One region of the Veillonella sp. CAG:933 genome, then DNA from elsewhere that is predicted to be linked to it. Evidence: a T-box and tRNA genes for the amino acid it is inferred to sense, from the RefSeq annotation. Region 1 holds a T-box; the other holds one or more tRNA genes.
The links. The T-box of region 1 lies ahead of ileS (isoleucine--tRNA ligase). A T-box ahead of a tRNA ligase gene usually reads a tRNA of that ligase, here a tRNA-Ile.

Region 1 (3,429 bases):
CGTCGGCACCGTACACATCGATGATGTCGGAAGGTGCTACCGTATTACCTACGGATTTAGACATTTTACGGCCTTCACCGTCAACTACGAACCCGTGAGTCAATACGGAGTTGTAAGGTGCTTGACCGGTTGTAGCTACGCTGGTAAGCAAGGAAGAGTTGAACCAACCGCGATGCTGGTCGGAACCTTCAAGGTACATAGCGCATGGTACATCGAGACCTTCGTTTTCCAAAACGCCGGCCCAAGAAGAACCGCTGTCGAACCAAACGTCCATGATATCCGTTTCTTTGTGGAATTCACCATGACCGCAATGAGGGCAAGTGAAACCTTCAGGTAATAATTCTTTAGCTGTATGATTCCACCAAGCATCGGATCCTTCTTTGGCAACCCAAGCTTGAACAGATTTGATAGTATCATCATTTACTACATAATCACCGCAAGAATCGCAGTAGAATACAGGGATTGGTACGCCCCATACACGTTGACGGGAAATTACCCAGTCCCCACGGTCCGCAATCATGTTATAGATGCGGTCATGGCCCCATTTAGGAATCCACTGTACCTGATTGTCGATAACGTCAAGGGCTGCTTTACGGTAACCGTCAACGGAAGAGAACCACTGTTCGGTAGCACGGTAGATTACCGGATTTTTACAACGCCAGCAGTGTGCGTATTGGTGACGCAACGTACCTTTATGCAATAAAGCACCGTTATGCGCTACGATTTTCAAGATAGGCACTTCGGCTTCGTGAATTTCTTTGCCGGCCAACGGTTCTTCCGTATCGCCGTAACGATCGTTATCTACAGCGGCCACATAGTTACCGGTAGCATTAACGAAAGAAAGGATTTCCGTGTTGATTTTGCCTTCTTTATTGTATTTTTGGAAAATCCCAAAGTCTTCTTCACCGTGTGCAGGAGCGGTATGAACGCAGCCGGTACCGGCTTCAAGTGTTACATGGTCACCCAATAATACTCTAACTTCGCGGTCAATGAACGGATGCCTGAAAGTAGCCAATTCCAAGTCGGAACCCGGGAAGGTTTTAACCACTTTGTAGTCTTCAACCTGAGCATCTTTCATAGCGGAGTCAACGAGTTCTACGGCCATCAAGTAGTATTCATCGCCAACCTGTACCCATGCATATTCAAGTTCAGGGTTTACGGAGATGGCCTGAGATGCAGGTAATGTCCAAGGTGTAGTTGTCCAGATTACAGCATAGGCTTTAGCCGGATCCACGCCTTCAGGCAACGTACGTTTTACTTCATCTACATACGCATATTTTACATAGATAGAGAAGGATTTCTTTTCATGGTATTCGATTTCCGCTTCAGCCAAGGCTGTTTCGCAGTGAGTACACCAGTAAACAGTTTTAAGACCTTTGTAGATGTATCCGCGTTTAGCCATTTCACCGAAGATACCAAGCTGTTTAACTTCAAACGCAGGTTTTAATGTCAAATACGGATCTTCAAAACGGCCGAGTACGCCGAAACGGATGAAGTCTTTTTTCTGTTCTTCCACGCACTGCAAAGCGTATTCTTTACATTTAGCGCGAAGATCAAGTGGACTCATTTCATGGCGGTTAAGGCCGGTGTTTTTGATGATGGCATGTTCGATTGGCAAACCATGCGTATCCCAGCCCGGAATATATGGAGTGTAAAAACCTTGCATGGTTTTATATTTCATGATGATATCTTTTAACGTTTTGTTAAGGGCATGACCGATATGAAGTTTGCCGTTTGCATACGGAGGTCCGTCATGCAAGACAAAGCTCTTATTGCCTTTTCTTAATTCCAAACGTTTTTCGTAGATTTTATTGTCTTCCCAAAATTTTAAATACTCAGGTTCGCATTTTGGCAAGTTGCCGCGCATAGGAAATTCCGTTGCAGGCAAATGCAAAGTTTTACCGTAATCCATAAATACTCTCCTCTCAACTAATAAAAAAAGCGCTCATCCCCGAAGGGACGAACGCGATAGTCCGTGGTACCACCCTACTGACTCATAAAGAGCCACTCACGCATATAACGGTGCTCACCGATAAAGTTAAAACTTCATATGCTCCCAAGTGATTCGTTATTTCTTCATTCACTGACCTCGCACCATCTGTCAGCTCGCTGAGAATTACCCGAAATAACCGTCTTTGTCATCGCATTCTATCATATGTATAAAACATTTTCTTATAACTAAAATATCCATAGCAAGTTGCTATGGTATTTTACCTTAGCTAGAGTATAGAGAAGTACCTCCATTTTGTCAAGTCATTTCATATGCACTTTTTGTAAAAAAAGTGTATAATTAAAACATCTACTAACAAATTCAAAAGGAGGATTTATATGCTTGCTTGGCAACGCACTGTATACATTTGTTTCTTCGGCGCGTTCTTATCGGCCTTGGGGCTCAGCCAATTGGCGCCGCTATTACCGATTTATATGAACGAACTGGGCGTCACCACAACAAACGAGACAGCCTATTGGTCAGGCTTGGCGATGGGCATCACATATTTAGTCGTCGCATTAGTTTCTCCCTATTGGGGCCGCTTAGCCGACCGTAAAGGTCGCAAAATTTCCTTACTGCGAGCCAGTTTTGGGATGATGCTCTGTAATCTGCTCATGTGCTTCGTACAATCGCCATTGCAGCTTGTGTTAGTCCGATTTATACACGGTCTCGTGTCCGGCTTTTTCTCCGCTTCCATCATTCTCGTGGCGTCGGAAACACCGGAAGAAAAAACAGGTTGGGCCTTGTCGGTGCTGGCCTCGTCCAATTTGGCCGGTTCACTCATCGGTCCTTTAATCGGCGGTTACTTAGCCGATATGTTTGGCGTCCGTTTCTCTTTTTTCATCATTGCCTGCTTCTTAGGCGCCGCCTTTTTACTGGTGTTTTTCTTTGTTCACGAGTCCTTTACACCGGATCCAAACAAGGTGGCCCACAATTTTAAAGAGTTGCGTCAACAATTACCGAACTTCCATGAGCTGTTAATTGTAGCGGCCTCTACTTTTATTTATGCACTCTCTCTGATGAGCTTGCAGCCGATTATTACGGTGTACTTGAGCGAAATTGTACCGCCTGATACACCACAACTCGCCTTATTGGCAGGACTCGTCTTTGCCTCAACCGGTTTTGCGCAAATGTTGAGCAGTTCCTATATAGGCAAATGGATAGATCGCATCGGTCCGCGGCCTATCCTCATTGGTTCGTTAATTTATGTAGCCCTCGTTACCATTCCGCAGGCCTATGTCACTTCGGCCTTGGAACTTGGTATCTTACGCTTTTTAACCGGGCTTGGGCTCGCCGGCTTATTACCGTCACTCAACACGTATATTTCCACTCATGCCCCTAAAACCGTTTCCGGCCAAGTCTTTTCCTATACCCAGACGACTCAGTTCTTGGGTTATTTCCTCGGCTCTGTGGGCGGTGCGCTCTTCATGGGGCAATTC
Region 2 (3,429 bases), on a different contig from region 1:
TAGCAGGAGTTTTTCATGTCACTGTCGAAAGAAGCAACAAGTAAGCTGTTTAGTGTTAAATATATTAATTGTAAACGGAGGTATGGTATGTGGAAAAAAATTCTTATTTCATCCGGTCTTCTGGCCTGTCTTAGTTGTCCCCAATTTACAAGCGACGCCTATACTGTTCTAATGCACCAAACAGATGTGAATATGAACCTCACCTACCCGCTGGTTTATCTGTACAATGAAGCAGCGCAAACTAAAGTTAACACTGAAATTGCCATTTATGTGGATAAAATGCGCGACCTCTATTACAAAGAAAAAATGTACACGGTTAATTTAAACTACGAAACCACCTATGAAGATGATGATTATATATCGCTTATCATCACAAGCGGTTGGTATAACGGTCAAAGTGCGCACGGCTACTACACATCGCAAGGTCTCGTTTTTGACAAGCATACAGGAAATCTCATCCCGGCCACCAACTATGTCCATCTCAAAGACGATGAGCAATTGTATAAATTAGTTATGGAAGGTATGCTGCCGGTTTTCAGCTCTCGCGAACATCAATTGCAGTACAATGAATTCCAAATTCTCGATAAAAAAATTCCGATTCGTAACAATAACTATGTTTTGCTCGGCGAGGGCAAAATCGCTATGCTCTATCAGCCGTATGAAATCTCTTATTACGCTAACGGCGTGACAAGGATTGTGTTTACACCGGAAAAGATTGAGTATATTAATCGGTTGAACTCGTAAGATAAATCTACTAATCATCATTGTCGGTACCGAATCCAATACGCGTCATTTTTCAGGAGCTGCCGTAAAAGCGACCCGTAATAATACAAAGTTGTGCGATAATGAAGGATCTTATTCTGCCTTTATTTAAACAGGAAGTTTTTGCTGTAACAGAGAGAACACTGGAGAGAATTGATGCGATTATATATTTTTTATTATGTGCCATTGAAGTTAAGGAATGATATTGTGAAAAAGTTTATTTTAGGGGTTATGTTAATTGGTTTGTTGTTCTTTCCTGTTTCTACAACTCATGCTGTTACTTTAAATGACCTCACTATAGGGAATTATACAGTAATTGAAAAAGATGAGATCATGACAACCTACGCCGATAACAATATAGAAGTAATAAACGGATTAACAGAAACACCAGAAATTAAAATGAAGCTATATGTTATCTCGACATCACATCGCAGTTATGCAGTATCTGAACTACTGTGCCATTATTACTATGACTTAAATACTAAAAAAATTATATTAGCTACAGAGCAGATATATTTGATTAATGGCAGAAATGGTAAAGTAGTCAGTAAAACAATTTATAAGAATCCTAAAAAAGTGGTGCTGGGGCCGGAATATCCAGCCTATCCAGAAGCAATGTATGCTCTTAAGTTAGCCATAGAAACCGGCCAGGTTAATTTAGTCTTATAGCACAAGAACCTCATTATAACTACAAAAAACCGCTTGTATCATCAATTTGATACAAGCGGTTTTTCTTTCAAATCATGGTGGGCCCACCTGGGTTCGAACCAGGGACCGACCGGTTATGAGCCGGTTGCTCTACCCCTGAGCTATAGGCCCATAGGGGAATACTGCAGTATTCCACCAAAATATTATACACAATAAGTGTGATTCACGTCAATATAACGCCGAAAATCTACACTTAAAGTGTAATTCACATCAATACACCAGCGATAGTCAACGTTAATCTCAAATTTTCAGAGTGCGTCACTACCAATGTTTAATCTTATAAGAAGTCTTTGATCTTATCGCGTTTGCCACGATTACGAAGTTTCGTCAAGGCTTTACCTTCAATCTGACGAATACGTTCACGGGTAACGCTGAAGTGCTGACCTACTTCTTCCAAGGTACGAGGTTTGCCGTCTTTCAAACCGAAACGCAATACCAAGACTTGCTGTTCACGATCGGTTAAGCAAGAGAATACATCTTCGATTTGTTCTTTAAGTAAGATGTAGCTGGCTGCATCATCCGGTGCAATAGCATCCTGATCTTCGATGAAATCGCCCAAATGGGAGTCTTCTTCTTCCCCGATTGGCGTTTCCAAAGAAACCGGTTCCTGTGCGATTTTCTGGATCTCACGAACACGTTCTACACTGATGCCCATACCTTCCGCAATTTCTTCAGGCAATGGTTCGCGACCTTTATCCTGCAAGAGTTGACGGGAAATACGAATCAATTTATTAATTGTTTCTACCATATGTACCGGAATACGAATGGTACGTGCCTGGTCGGCGATGGCACGGGTAATGGCCTGGCGAATCCACCATGTTGCATAAGTGGAGAATTTATAACCTTTCGTATAGTCGAATTTATCAACCGCTTTAATGAGGCCCAAGTTACCTTCCTGAATTAGATCCAAGAACAACATGCCGCGACCTACGTAACGTTTAGCGATACTAACTACCAAACGCAAGTTGGCGTCAATCAATTTCTGTTTCGCTCTTTCGCCGGCTTTCATTTCTTTATACGACGCATCATCCTTGGCACCCGCTTCAATCTGCTGAGCCAAAAGAATTTCTTCGTCAGCGGACAACAAAGGTACGCGACCGATTTCTTTTAAGTACATGCGAACAGGATCGTCAATGTTAACGCCTTCCGGAATACTAAGGTCAAGGCTTACTTCTTTCGCTTCGCGAACTTCGTCGCTTTCTTCTTCATCTTCGATGATGTCATCTTCTTCAGCTGCCACTTCAGCATCATCGGTGATAACGTCTATATTACTTTTCTGTAATACTTCATACATATCGTCTAACTGCTCAGCCGTAAGTTCTACTTCTTCGTGAAGAGCATCCGTAATTTCTTTACTCGTTAATGCCCCTGCCTTACGACCTTTTGCCAGTAATTGTTCTATTATTTCTTCTAACCGTGATTTAGTTTGCTTCTTAGCCACAATGCTCTTCCTTTCTTTCATAGTTTATCGAGACCATTCCTTAATCAATTTTTGTAATTCCTGGCAAATACGTAATTCCTCAATAAATTTAGGATTACCTGCCCGGTTCAGTTGATCTGCTAACACACTATGTTGTTTATACTGTTCTCGTAATGACTTCAAGCGCACTGCTCGTATATAGCCATCCACTTGTGCTTCCTTATACTCGCCTTCACCAAGCACCATTAAGCGACCATAAGCGGTCTTTTCATCGTCAGTAAGCATTTCTTCCAGCGCCACTGTCGAAAGCGCACCGGTCTTACTTAGAAGTTCTCCGGCTTTGTTAAACAAAGCACGGTACAAAGGATTGGTTATATCCTCCAACGGTAAATATTGATGGACCCGTTCCCAAGCCGCCGGCCAAACTACGGCCGCGGCCAGTAATCGGTCTTCTTCGGTCGTCACATTTTCCGGCACAACCGCACTAGCCGTATCGGTTGGTAATTCTACCCCACCTTTGGCCAAGTATTGGCGAAACA

Region 2: it encodes a tRNA-Ile, which carries the amino acid that the T-box ahead of ileS (isoleucine--tRNA ligase) is inferred to sense. The anticodon was not compared.

The regions. Positions count from the first base shown of each region.
Region 1 is NZ_HF986182.1:21,407-24,835, forward strand. It holds gene ileS (isoleucine--tRNA ligase) at 1-1,912, opposite strand, end outside; T-box leader at 1,953-2,151, opposite strand; gene QZL64_RS04460 (MFS transporter) at 2,329-3,429, shown strand, end outside.
Region 2 is NZ_HF986213.1:7,966-11,394, forward strand. It holds gene QZL64_RS08905 (hypothetical protein) at 88-744, shown strand; gene QZL64_RS08910 (hypothetical protein) at 970-1,431, shown strand; tRNA gene QZL64_RS08915 (tRNA-Ile) at 1,507-1,581, opposite strand; gene rpoD (RNA polymerase sigma factor RpoD) at 1,748-2,911, opposite strand; gene dnaG (DNA primase) at 2,936-3,429, opposite strand, start outside.